DNA from 2 places in the Amycolatopsis sp. lyj-23 genome. Region 1 is predicted to be linked to the other one. Evidence: riboswitches for the same ligand, from Rfam matches in the RefSeq annotation. Region 1 holds a riboswitch; the other holds the start of a gene.
The links. Region 1 has a riboswitch for glycine ahead of gcvP (aminomethyl-transferring glycine dehydrogenase). Riboswitches for the same ligand answer to the same signal wherever they lie in the genome.
Positions count from the first base shown of each region.

Region 2: linked by a shared signal. The riboswitch ahead of gcvP (aminomethyl-transferring glycine dehydrogenase) and the one ahead of gcvP (aminomethyl-transferring glycine dehydrogenase) in region 1 are both predicted to bind glycine.

Region 1 covers NZ_JAJPWN010000009.1:244,760-247,999, forward strand. Annotated here, with positions in the region: gene ACLJPY_RS23780 (aldehyde dehydrogenase family protein) at 1-639, shown strand, start outside; gene ACLJPY_RS23785 (3-oxoacyl-ACP reductase) at 639-1,406, shown strand; glycine riboswitch at 1,628-1,726, shown strand; gene gcvP (aminomethyl-transferring glycine dehydrogenase) at 1,765-3,240, shown strand, end outside.
Region 2 covers NZ_JAJPWN010000030.1:83,685-86,924, reverse strand. Annotated here, with positions in the region: gene ACLJPY_RS47910 (MerR family transcriptional regulator) at 235-813, shown strand; glycine riboswitch at 856-954, shown strand; gene gcvP (aminomethyl-transferring glycine dehydrogenase) at 1,267-3,240, shown strand, end outside.

The DNA.
Region 1 (3,240 bases):
GACCTGGAGAAGGCCGCGGCGACCGCGCCCTACGGCGTCTTCGACAACGCGGGCCAGGACTGCTGCGCGCGGTCGCTGATCCTCGTGCAGGCGAGCGCGTACGAGAAGTTCATGGAGCTGCTCGAACCGGCGGTGCACGGCGTCGTCGTCGGCGACCCGGGCGACGAGAAGACCGAGATGGGCCCGCTGATCTCGGCCGCGCACCGGGCGAAGGTGGCCTCCTACGTGCCCCAGGACGCGCCCGTCGCGTTCCGCGGCACCGCGCCTTCCGGGCCGGGCTTCTGGTTCCCGCCGACCGTCCTCACCCCGTCCGACCTGCGCCACCCGGCCGCGGCGGAGGAGGTCTTCGGCCCGGTCGTCGCCGTCGTGCCGTTCGCGGAGGAGGCCGACGCGATCCGGATGGCCAACGCGACCGAGTACGGCCTGTCCGGGTCGATCTGGACCCGCGACGCCGGGCGCGCGTTCCGGGTTGCGCGCGGCGTCGAATCCGGCAACCTCTCGGTGAACTCGCACTCGTCGGTGCGCTACTGGACGCCGTTCGGCGGCTTCAAGCAGTCCGGCCTCGGCCGCGAGCTCGGCCCGGACGCCGCCGCGGCGTTCACCGAAACCAAGAACGTCTTTCTCAGCACGGAGGAGTAATGGTCCAGCGTTTCGAAGGCCGCGTCGCGGTCATCACCGGCGGCGCGAGCGGCATCGGGCTCGCCTCGGCCCGCCGCCTGGCGAGCGAAGGCGCGAAGGTCGTCATCGGGGACCTGACGCCGGATTCGGGCAAGGCCGTGGCCGACGAGATCGGCGGCGCGTTCGTCCAGACCGACGTCACCGACGCCGAGCAGGTCGAGAACCTGTTCCACACCACGGTGGAGCAGTTCGGCTCGGTCGACGTCGCCTTCAACAACGCCGGCATCTCGCCGCCGGAGGACGACTCCATCCTGACCACCGGCATCGAGGCGTGGGAGCGGGTGCAGCGGGTCAACCTGACGTCGGTGTACCACTGCTGCAAGGCCGTGCTGCCCCACATGCAGCGCCAGGGCCGCGGTTCGATCATCAACACGGCGTCGTTCGTCGCGGTGATGGGCGCGGCGACGTCGCAGATCTCCTACACCGCGTCCAAGGGCGGCGTGCTGGCGATGAGCCGCGAGCTCGGGGTGCAGTTCGCGCGGGAGAACATCCGCGTGAACGCGCTGTGCCCGGGCCCGGTGAACACGCCGCTGCTCAAGGAGCTGTTCGCGAAGGACCCGGAACGCGCGGCGCGGCGCCTGGTGCACGTCCCGGTCGGCCGGTTCGCCGAGCCGGAGGAGATCGCGGCGGCGGTGGCCTTCTTGGCCAGCGACGACGCCAGCTTCATCACGGCGTCGCAGTTCCTCGTCGACGGCGGCATCTCGGGCGCGTACGTCACCCCGCTCTGAGAGCGCCCCAAGGCGGCCTTGGGGCGCTTGTCGTGGGGTGATCGAGGGCCGATGTGGTGTTGGCCGGGTGAAGTGGACGGCCGCGGGAAGCGGCAGGTACGGTGACCCTCACAACTGCAGATCGGGCCGTCGAGCCGAGGCGGGAGAGCCCTCACGAACGTGGTGGGGCACCGAAGGAGCAAACTCCCCGGAATCTCTCAGGTACCTGCTACCGCTTCGTGCGAGGCCACTCTGGAAAGCAGGCGCACCCGCGCCTCACCCAAGGTGAAAGCCGCTTCACAGGCGGTGAAACTCTCAGGTGCCATGACAGAGGGGGAGTTCCAGCGCACCGCTGTGTGCCCGGCCCAAGGAGCTCCCGATCACTTCAACGCAGTTCGACGCCCGCCACATCGGCCCGTCCGAGGCCGAACGCGCGAAGATGCTGGCCGAGTGCGGCTACGGCAGCCTGGACGCCCTCGTCGGCGCCGCCGTCCCGACCGCCATCCGCGCCACCCGTGACCTGCGGCTCCCGCCCGCCGCGTCCGAAGAGGAGGCCACCGCGGAGTTGCGCGCGCTCGCCGCGCGCAACCGGCCGATGACGCAGATGATCGGCCTCGGCTACTCCGACACCGTCACCCCGGGTGTCATCCGCCGCAACGTGCTGGAGAACCCGGCCTGGTACACCGCGTACACGCCCTACCAGCCGGAGATCTCCCAGGGCCGGCTCGAAGCCCTCCTCAACTTCCAGACCATGGTCGCCGACCTGACCGGCCTGGCCACCGCGAACGCCTCGCTGCTGGACGAGTCGACCGCCGTCGCCGAAGCTGTGACGCTGATGCGCCGCGCGTCCAAGTCGAAGTCGAACAAGGTCGTCCTCGACGCCGAGTGCCTGCCGCAGACCATCGCCGTCGTGCGCACCCGCGTCGAGGCCCTCGGCATCGAGGTCGAGGTGCGCGACCTGCTCACCGGCCTGCCCGAGGACTTCTTCGGCGTCGTCGTCCAGTACCCGGGCGCGTCCGGCGTCCTGCGCGGCCGCGGCTTCTACCACGCGATTTCCGAGTCGGCGAAGGCCGCGGGCGCGCTGTTCACCGTCGCCGCCGACCTGCTCGCCCTCACCCTGATCACCTCGCCGGGCGAGTTCGGCGCCGACGTCGCCGCCGGGTCGACCCAGCGCTTCGGCGTCCCGCTCGGCTACGGCGGCCCGCACGCCGGGTACCTGTCGGTCCGCGCCGGCCTCGAGCGGTCGCTGCCCGGGCGCCTGGTCGGCGTCTCGGTCGACGCCGACGGCAACTCCGCCTACCGCCTCGCGCTGCAGACGCGTGAGCAGCACATCCGCCGCGAAAAGGCGACGTCGAACATCTGCACCGCGCAGGTCCTCCCGGCCGTGCTGGCCGCGATGTACGCGGTCTACCACGGCCCGGACGGCCTGAAGAAGATCGCCCAGCGCGTCCACGGCCTCGCCGCGGGCTTCGCCGGCGCGCTGCGCAAGACCGGCGTCGAGGTCGTCCACGAGTCGTTCTTCGACACCGTCGTCGCGCACGTCCCGGGCCAGGCCGCCGACGTCCACGCGGCCGCCCGGGCGGCCGGGATCAACCTCGGGCACGTCGACGCCGACCACGTCCGCGTCGCGTTCGACGAGGTCAGCACCCCGGCGATCACCGCGAAGGTCCTCCGCGCGTTCGGCGTCGAGGACGAGGTCGACGACGGTGTCGCGCTGCCGAACGGCCTGGCCCGCGAGAGCGGCTTCATGGGCCACGAGGTCTTCGGCACCCACCGCTCCGAGACGGCGATGCTGCGCTACCTGCGCAGGCTGTCCGACCTCGACTACGCGCTCGACCGCGGCATGATCCCGCTC
Region 2 (3,240 bases), on a different contig from region 1:
AGCCACGCGATCAGGGGTACGGCGAACGGCTCAAAGGCTCAGCCGACCGCGGGGGCTTGCCGCGCGTCGCGTTGACCGGTGTTCTCCGGACGCTTACCGTCGAAGGAGGTAAATCGCCACGGTGTGATTCACGGTCTGGGGCCGGACCGTGGTGGTTGATCTCCGGCGGGTCCCGCTCCTGGGACCGTCCGGCTGTCATTCGCCGGCCGTCAGGTCGGGCGAGGGGAGGCTTGCGTGGTCGAGGCTGGTTCCGAGAAGCAGCCTGTCGGGGTCGCGGCTGGTGAGCAGGGTGAACTGTTCCCCGACGACTCGCTGCCCGACGAGCTGGTGGGCTACCGGGGTCCGGCGGCGTGCCAGATCGCCGGCATCACGTACCGCCAGCTCGACTACTGGGCCCGCACCAAGCTGGTCGCGCCCAGCATCCGCACCGCGCACGGCTCCGGCTCGCAGCGGCTGTACTCCTTCAAGGACATCCTGGTCCTCAAGGTCGTCAAGCGCCTGCTCGACACCGGCGTCTCGCTCCAGAACATCCGGGTGGCCGTCGACCACCTGCGCGTCCGCGGCGTCCGCGACCTGGCCCGGGTGACGCTGTTCTCCGACGGCACCACGGTCTACGAATGCACGTCGCCGGAGGAGATCGTCGACCTCCTCCAGGGCGGCCAGGGCGTCTTCGGCATCGCCGTCAGCGGCGCGATGCAGGAAATCAGCGGCACCATCCACGAGTTCCCGGCCGAACGCGCCGACGGCGGCATCGTCGAGACCCACGAACCGGACGAACTCACCCAGCGCCGCAACGCCCGCAAGACCGGTTGATCATCGCCGCGGCAGGCAGAGTAAGGTTCACCGTGCGGTCGACGAATCCGCGCGGGAGAGTCCGAGCCACACCTTGAGCTCGGCGCCGAAGGAGCAAATCCTCCCCGGAACCTCTCAGGCACCCCGGACCGCGCGGACGAGACGCCTCTGGAAAGCGGGTCGTCAGGACACACCCTGATGGCCCCGCCGACGGTGCAAGCCCGGCTCAACCTGCGGGCGAAACTCTCAGGCGCCCCTTTCGGGGTCAGACAGAGCGGGGAGGTTTCCTCCGGGTTTGGGTGAGTCCTGCTCGCGGCAAGCGCTCACCCGAACCCTCCGGAGTGTCTTGTGGGGGTGCAACCCCCACACCCCGCCCGGCGGGCTCCGCCCCCGGACCCCCGCCGTGGTCACCTCGCGCTCGCCCTCGCGTTCTAGAGTCGGTCGGGTAAGCGCTGTCGTTTTCAGGAGGCCATCGTGGATCCGTCACTCGCCTCCCTGGAACAGGGCATCCCCTTCGCCGACCGGCACATCGGCCCCGGTCCGGACGAACTCCGGCACATCCTCGACGTCATCGGCGTCGCCTCGCTCGACGAACTCGCCGAGCGGGCCGTGCCCGAGTCGCTGCGGGCGTCCGCGCAGCCGCTCGAGCTGCCGCCCGCCGCCACGGAAGCCCAGGCGCTCGCCGAACTCCGGGAGCGGGCCGCGCGGAACCGGCCGACCGCCGCCATGATCGGGCTCGGCTACCACGACACCGTCACCCCGCCCGTCATCCGGCGCGGCGTCCTGGAGAACCCGGCCTGGTACACCGCCTACACGCCCTACCAGCCCGAAATCTCCCAAGGGCGCCTGGAAGCGCTGCTCAACTTCCAGACCGTGATCGCCGACCTGACCGGGCTGCCCGTCGCCAACGCCTCCCTGCTCGACGAAGCCACCGCCGCCGCCGAGGCGATGACCCTCCTGCGCCGGGCCGGGCGGGGGACGTCGCCGCGGTTCGTCGTCGACGCCGACACCCTGCCGCAGACCCTCGCCGTCCTGCGGACCCGGGCCGAACCGCTGGGGATCGAACTCGTCGTCGAGGACCTGTCGCAGGGGCTGACCGGGCTCGGGCTCGGCGGCGACTTCTTCGGCATCCTCCTGTCCTGCCCCGGCGCGTCCGGCGCGGTGCGCGAGCTCGACCTCGCCATCGCCGAAGCGAAGGACCACGGCGCGGGCGTGGTCGTCGCCGCCGACCCGCTCGCCCTCACCCTGCTGCGGCCGCCCGGCGAACTCGGCGCCGACGTCGCCGTCGGGTCGACGCAGCGGTTCGGCGTCCCGCTCGGCTTCGGCGGCCCGCACGCCGCCTACCTCGCCGTGCGGCACGGCCTCGAACGGCAGCTGCCCGGCCGGCTGGTCGGCGTCTCGGAAGACGCCGACGGCCACCCGGCGTACCGGCTCGCCCTGCAGACGCGCGAGCAGCACATCCGCCGGGAGAAGGCGACCTCCAACATCTGCACCGCGCAGGTCCTGCCGGCCGTGCTGGCCTCGATGTACGCCGTGTACCACGGGCCCGACGGGCTGCGCTCGATCGCGCTGCGGGCGCACCGGATGGCCACCGTGCTGGCCGCCGGCCTCGCCGAAGGCGGCGTCGACGTCGTGCACGGCGAGTTCTTCGACACCGTCGCCGCGGCGGTGCCCGGCCGGGCGGACGCGGTCGTCGCCGCGGCCCGCGACCTCGGTGTCTCCCTGCGCCGGATCGACGCGGACCACGTCGGCGCCGCCTGTGACGAAACCACGACCCGCGAGCGGCTCTCCCGCGTGTGGAAGGCGTTCGGCGTCTCGGTGTCCGATGTGGACGGGCTGGACGCCGACACCGCGGACGCGCTTCCGGCCCCGCTGCGGCGCACGAGCGGCTACCTCGCGCACCCGGTGTTCCACGCGCACCGGTCGGAAACGGCCATGCTGCGCTACCTGCGGCAGCTGGCCGACAAGGACGTCGCGCTCGACCGCAGCATGATCCCGCTCGGCTCCTGCACCATGAAGCTCAACGCCGCCGCCGGGATGGAACCGATCAGCTGGCCCGAGTTCGCCGGGCTGCACCCGTTCGCGCCCGCCGAGGACGCCGCCGGGCTGCTGGACGTGGCCGCGGACCTGAGCGCCTGGCTCGCGCGGATCACCGGTTACGACACGGTTTCGCTGCAACCCAACGCCGGCAGCCAAGGCGAGTTCGCGGGCCTGCTCGCCATCCGCGCCCACTACCGCGCCCGCGGCGAGCACGCGCGCGACGTCTGCCTCATCCCGGCCAGCGCCCACGGTACGAACGCGGCCAGCGCGGTGATGGCGGGCCTGCGCGTGGTCGTCGTCCGCTGCGACGACGACGGCAACATCGACCTCGCGCACCTGCGGTCCACAGTGGACGAGCACCGCGCCGACCTCGCCGCGATCATGCTCACCTACCCTTCGACGCACGGC